2 linked regions of the Mesorhizobium japonicum MAFF 303099 genome follow. The protein of the gene in region 1 interacts with the protein of each later gene in a pairwise test. Links are inferred from orthologs where the notes say so. Each region holds a gene or a part of one and is shown in the gene's direction. Other genes may lie near its edges. The genes, in order: cysE and cysK.

What was found.
Region 2: the proteins of cysE (region 1) and cysK interact in binary tests that used the Escherichia coli proteins (3 or more experiments, as listed by UniProt). The link is inferred for Mesorhizobium japonicum MAFF 303099 from one-to-one orthologs.

What each region holds. Positions count from the first base shown.
Region 1 is NC_002678.2:120,897-124,007, forward strand. Bases 217-3,007 are described here. They hold cysE (serine O-acetyltransferase), read left to right. Parts: upstream 217-1,083; coding sequence 1,084-1,932; downstream 1,933-3,007. Other genes in these bases: MAFF_RS01745 (VOC family protein), read left to right, coding at 217-823; MAFF_RS01755 (DUF3126 family protein), read left to right, coding at 2,083-2,289; MAFF_RS01760 (hypothetical protein), read right to left, coding at 2,338-3,007. Also shown: MAFF_RS01740 (HD domain-containing protein), read right to left, coding at 1-57; more of MAFF_RS01745, read left to right, coding at 179-216; more of MAFF_RS01760, read right to left, coding at 3,008-3,069.
Region 2 is NC_002678.2:3,661,745-3,664,964, reverse strand. Bases 295-3,194 are described here. They hold cysK (cysteine synthase A), read left to right. Parts: upstream 295-1,204; coding sequence 1,205-2,185; downstream 2,186-3,194. Other genes in these bases: MAFF_RS18985 (glutathione S-transferase family protein), read left to right, coding at 2,598-3,194; MAFF_RS18995 (LysE family translocator), read left to right, coding at 407-1,024; MAFF_RS19000 (PQQ-dependent sugar dehydrogenase), read left to right, coding at 295-295. Outside these bases: more of MAFF_RS19000, read left to right, coding at 1-294; more of MAFF_RS18985, read left to right, coding at 3,195-3,220.

The sequences.
Region 1 (3,111 bases):
GTAGAGCGCCGAGAGTTCCTGTTTCAGCAGTTCGTCGATCAAGGGCTGGTCTTTCATTTTCGTCATCCGCCCAGTTAATCGATCTCAGCCTCTTCGAGCCAGTCACTTCGAACCCTTGCATGGGCCGGGGCTCTGAGGAATGTTGCCGGTCCAGGAATATCCAACCCAGGAGGCTGACATGACCAATACGTCCGGCAGCGAGAACCCTAGACCGGGGACGATTGACATGAAGCTGGAGGCCGTCATCATCGCCGTTGCGGATGCCGACCGGTCCAAGCGTTTCTACAGCGGCCTGGGTTGGCGGCTCGACGCGGACTTCGTCGTCGGCGATGCCTTTCGGGTCGTGCAGTTCACGCCCCAGGGTTCGCCGTGCTCGATCCATTTCGGCAAGGGCCTGACATCAGCCGCGCCGGGCTCGGCGAAGGGACTGTATCTCGTGGTGTCCGATATCGAGGCGGCGCATGCCGAACTCGTGGCGCGCGGCGTCGAAGCGAGCGAGGTGTTCCACCGCGCGGGGCCCGGGCAGCCGGCGATCAGCGGCAGGCATCCGGAAGGGCGCAGCTATTCATCCTATGTCACGTTCAGCGATCCGGACGGCAACAGCTTCATACTGCAGGAAATCACCCAGCGACTGCCTGGACGCGTGGATCCCACCGACACCCTATTCACGTCGTCGCGCGAGCTTGCCGCGGCGCTGCGCCGTGCGGCGGCGGCACATGGCGAACACGAGCAACGAACCGGCGGACAGTATGACGTGAACTGGCCCGACTGGTATGCCGAATATATGGTGGCGGAACAGGCCGGCACGCCACTGCCGACTTGAACCGAGGTCCATCGCAGCGCGGTGTCATCGGCACCGCGCTGACCTTGAGCCCGCCATTAGATCGTCCGGGCGGCTGGGCGCGGAAGGCCGCTTCTGACGGCTCGGCGATCAAGGGTTCGTTTTCCATGGCTGCTTGAATTCCTGCGAACCAAATCCATTTGACACAGCACTAAGGAAAATTGAGTTCAATCATGCTATGATCTGGCTTATATGTGCGGCCGGACAACAGGCAAGCCAGCAGGACGCAGGACGAGACGTCGATGAACAGCATCAGCATTTCCCGCCATAGCGCGTTGCAGCCGGTCGATCCGATCTGGCGTTCGATCCGCGACGAAGCGATGGACGCGGTCAACCGCGACCCCCTGCTGGCCGCTTTCCTCTATTCGACGATCCTCAACCAGGAGAGCCTGGAAGAGGCCGTCATCCACCGGATCGCCGAGCGGCTTGCCCATCAGGATATCGGCTCCGATCTGATCCGCCAGACCTTCAAGACCATGCTGGCCGACGACAAGGAATGGCCGACCACTGTGCGTGTCGACATCCAGGCCTATTACGACCGCGACCCGGCTTGCGACCGTTTCATCATGCCGGTGCTCTATTTCAAGGGCTTTCACGCCATCCAGACCCACAGGCTGGCGCATTGGCTGTGGAATCAGGGCCGCAAGGATTTCGCGCTCTATCTGCAAAGCCGCTCGTCCTCGGTCTTCCAGACCGACATCAACCCGGCCGCGCGGATCGGCAAGGGCATCTTCATCGACCACGCCACCGGCCTCGTCGTCGGCGAGACCGCGGTCATCGAGGACGATGTGTCGATCCTGCATGGCGTGACGCTGGGCGGCACCGGCAAGGCTGGCGGCGACCGCCATCCCAAGATCCGCCGTGGCGTGCTGATCGGCGCCGGCGCCAAGATTCTCGGCAATATCGAGATTGGCCATTGCTCCAAGGTCGCCGCCGGGTCGGTGGTGCTGTCGCCCGTGCCGCACAACAAGACTGTGGCCGGCGTGCCGGCCCGCGTGGTCGGTGAGACCGGCTGCGACCAGCCTTCGCGCCAGATGGACCAGCTCCTGCCGTCGCAGTCGATGGACCAGGTGGTCAGCTTCGATATCTGATTTCAGCGCCGGCGCGCCGTCCGGCGCGATTGCGATTTTGCCCGGCGGCGCTGCCGCTTCCGGTGCAATACGGCTGGCTTGCCTTTACATCGCCATTGTCGACGTGCCAGAAGCGCCCTTCAAACCAGCAAGCCCGATGATCGGAGAAGACTGTCGAAGCCGGACGAAATCAGAAAGCTGGACGCCTATTTCAAGCGCGTCTTCCAGAACCCCAAGCTTGAGGTCAAGGCACGGCCGCGCAAGGAAGATTCGGCCGAAGTCTATGTCGGAGACGAATTCCTTGGCATCGTCTTCAAGGACGAGGACGACGGCGACTATAATTTCTCGATGGCGATCCTCGACATCGATCTGGGCTGAGCTCGTATCAAATGGCAGGCCGCGCCTGACGCGGCCTGCCATTGTCTCTCAATGTCCGGTCTTCAGCATTCGCCCGGCCTCTGCCATCATCGCCGCGTCGAGTGCCTGCCAGTCGCCAAGGAATTCCTTGGGAAAGCGGTAAGTGAGGCTGAGATCGTCGCCGACATGGACGTCCCGTTCGCACGGCGCCAGCGATTGACCGGCATTCGGCCCGCTCAGGCAGCGGGCCACGAAAGGGTCCTTTCCCGCCCGCTTGCCGACCACCAGCACCTCGTTCAGATAGCCTGATTTCTCGTTGAAGCCGTAGACCGTCGTGCCGCCCGCTCCCGGAACGCCGGGCTGGACGATCAGCGCGCTGTAGATCGGCGCAAACCGGCCGCTCATGTCGCGCGACATCATCTGCTGTTCGAAGGACAGGAAGATGATGCTTCTGTTGGCTTCCGAGTGATTGAAATCGTCGCGGGCCGCCTCACTGTACCCGTCCATCTGGGGATAGCGCAGATAAAGGTCGAGACGCGAAGCGACGCCGTCACGCCGGGCCTGTTCGAAGCGGATGAAATTGGCCGGCACGGAAATCACATTGTTGCCGATCACGACCCGGCGCACCGTCGTGTCGTCGGTGTATCCGGCCATGGCGATGGCATGGCCGAACCATTTGCCGCCAAGGCTGATCGCCACCGACAGCAAGGCAAGTGCGGCGAAGGCATAGAACACCCGCTTCATCAGCGTGGAATCGACCACAGTGAGTTCAGGGCCGTCGGCGATCGCTGCCTGCTTCATCTCGGTCCTTATCCCAACCGCCATTCCCGGTGTCCCCCGGCG
Region 2 (3,220 bases), 3.5 Mb from region 1 along the record:
GGATTTGCCCGCCGACAGCGGTTTTCCCAAGGAATACCGGGGCGATGCCTTCGTCGCCCTGCACGGTTCGTGGAATCGCGGCAACAGGACCGGCTACAAAATCGTCCGCCTGCTGTTCAAGGACGGCAAGCCGACCGGCGAGTATGAGGACTTCATGACCGGCTTCGTCGTCTCCAACGGCGAGGTCTGGGGCCGGCCGGTGGGCGTGGCGGTGGCCCATGACGGCGCGCTGATCATGACCGAGGATGGCAACGGCTCGATCTGGCGCGTGACCTATGATGGCGGCCGGTCCTGAGGGATCTTACTCGGATGGCGCGGTATCTGGTGCAATAGAATCCGGCTGCCAGGGAATTCAACCCTGGCCCGTTCCATGCGAAAAGGATCGCCTGATCCAGGACCACTCGCCATGACCCTCACCGGCTTCCTCGCCTACAGTGCCGCACTCGGCATCGCCGCCGCCATTCCTGGCCCCGGCGTCACAGCGCTTGTCGCGCGGGCGCTCGGCTCCGGCTTCCGCTCGTCGCTGGCCATGTCCTTTGGCCTGATGCTGGGCGACCTCACCTACCTGACCGCCGTGGTGCTCGGCCTCGCCTTCGTCGCGCAGACCTTCGGCATGGTGTTCCTCGCCATCAAATGGGCCGGCGTCGCCTATCTGGCGTTTCTGGGCTGGCGTTTCTGGACCGCCGGCATCACGCCCGAGACGGTCGAAGCCAGGAAGGGCAAGGGCGGACTGGTGTCGAGCTTTGTCGCCGGCCTCACCGTCACGCTCGGCAATCCGAAGACGATGATCTTCTACCTGGCGATCACCCCGACCATCGTCGACCTGAAGACGATCACGCTGGCCGATTACGGCATTCTCGCCGCGCTGACGGTGGTCGTGCTGTTCGTCGTACTGGTTCCCTACCTGGCGCTCGCCGCCAAGGCGCGCTGGTTCCTGAAATCGCCGCGCGCGCTGAAGCTGCTGAACCGCACCGCCGCCGGCTTCATGGTGGGCGCCGCGGCAGCGATCGCGGCCCGTCAGTAGCACGCTTTCAGCCAAAACATTCCGGGGCCAGGCTTTCCCGTGAAATGCTTTTCCGGGACAAGGGCGTTTTAGACACAGGCCCCACTCGGATATTTCCGGCCGACAGCTTATGTTGCGCGGCTGAAAGCCCTATCTTGCCGGCTGCAATGCCACTTGCCTGAAATCCTGGGAGCGAAACCAATGAACAAGCCCGTCACCTCCGCCCGCGTCCCCGGCCGCGGCCGCATCTACAGTTCCATCACCGACACGATCGGCGACACGCCCCTGGTCCGGCTCGACAAATTCGCCAAGGAGAAGGGGGTTGTCGCCAATCTCGTGGCCAAGCTCGAATTCTTCAACCCGATCGCCTCGGTCAAGGACCGCATCGGCGTGGCGATGATCGAGGCGCTGGAGGCGGCCGGCAAGATCTCGCCCGGCAAGACGACGCTGATCGAACCGACCTCGGGCAACACCGGCATCGCGCTTGCCTTCGCCGCCGCCGCCAAGGGCTACAAGCTCATCCTGACCATGCCCGAAACGATGTCGGTCGAGCGCCGCAAGATGCTGGCGCTGCTCGGCGCCGAACTGGTGCTGACCGAAGGGCCGAAAGGCATGAAGGGCGCCATCGCCAAGGCCGACGAGCTGGCCGCGACAATCCCCAATGCCGTTATCCCGCAGCAGTTCGAAAACCCCGCCAACCCGGAAATCCACCGCAAGACGACAGCGCAGGAGATCTGGAACGACACGCAGGGCGAGGTCGACATCTTCGTCGCCGGCATCGGCACGGGCGGCACCATCACCGGCGTCGGCCAGGTGCTGAAGAAGCTCAAGCCCTCGCTGCATGTCGTCGCCGTCGAGCCGGAAGCCTCGCCGGTGCTGTCGGGCGGCCAGCCCGGCCCGCACAAGATCCAGGGCATCGGCGCCGGCTTCGCACCAAAAATCCTCGACACCACGATCTATGACGAGATCATCAAGGTTTCCAACGAGGATTCCGTCGCCAATGCCCGCCTCGTCGCCCGTCTCGAAGGGGTGCCGGTCGGCATCTCGTCGGGTGCGGCGCTGCAGGCGGCAATCGTCGTCGGCTCGCGGCCGGAGAACAAGGGCAAGACCCTGGTCGTGGTCATCCCCGACTTCGCCGAGCGCTACCTGTCGACGATCTTGTTCGAGGGGCTGGGGGCTTAGGCGTTCGTACCTCGAAGATTGGCCTCAGCGGCCCCTCCCGGTCGTCATCCCAGGGCGAAGCAGGAGCGAAGCTCCGTCGCGTAGAACCCTGGGATCCATGCCGTGACCGGGGCCGAGGAATGCCACGGTCCAGAATGCTTGTCTTCCGCCGCTGCGTCTCGTCGAAATTAGCGGAGCTAGTGTTCTTCGAGACAATATCTGCAACGTCGTGACGTGGAGACGTCACGGCATGGATTCTAGGGTCTGCGCGCGTCGCTTCGCTCCTTGCTCCGCCCTAGAATGACGAAGTTGGTGGTGTCTTTCCTGGCCCGCTGAAAAATCCTCCCGTGGCGCCTGTGACCCGGCTTGAGCAGAACCCTGCTTCCGGATCATATCGCCCCGGTCCGCTTTGCGCGGACCAGGGGAGAATTTCATGTACAAGCTCTATACCCGTCCCGGCAGCGGCGGCTTCGTCGTCGAGGCGGCGCTGGCGCTGGCCAACGCACCATTCCAGCAGATCGACGTGCCGAAATCCGACCGCCCCGATCCGGCCTTCCTCGACATCAGCCCGCTGAACCAGGTGCCAGTGCTGACCTTGCCGGACGGCAGCTCGATGACCGAATCGGCCGCGATCTGCATCCTGCTCGCCGAGCGCCATCCCGATGCAGGCCTCGCGCCAGCGGTCAATGCGCCTGCCCGCGCCGATTTCCTGCGCTGGATGGCCTTCATGTCGTCGGTGCTCTACCCGGCGGTGCTGCGGTTCTACTACGCCCATCGCTACACGGCCGACGCCGACGGCACGAAAGCCGTCAAGCAGGCGGCAATCGCCGAGATGGACCGTGGCTTCGCCGTCCTCGATGCCGCACTGAAGGGTCGTGACTGGCTGGTTGGTGACCAGATGTCGCTGGCCGACATCTATCTCGTCATGCTTGTGGCCTGGCATCCCGACATCGGCACGGCGCGGGCGGCATGGCCTGATATTGAACGTCTCTGGGCCAGGCTGCGCGACCATCCGCTGCTGAAGACGCTCAACACGTCACACGAGATGTGGCCGAC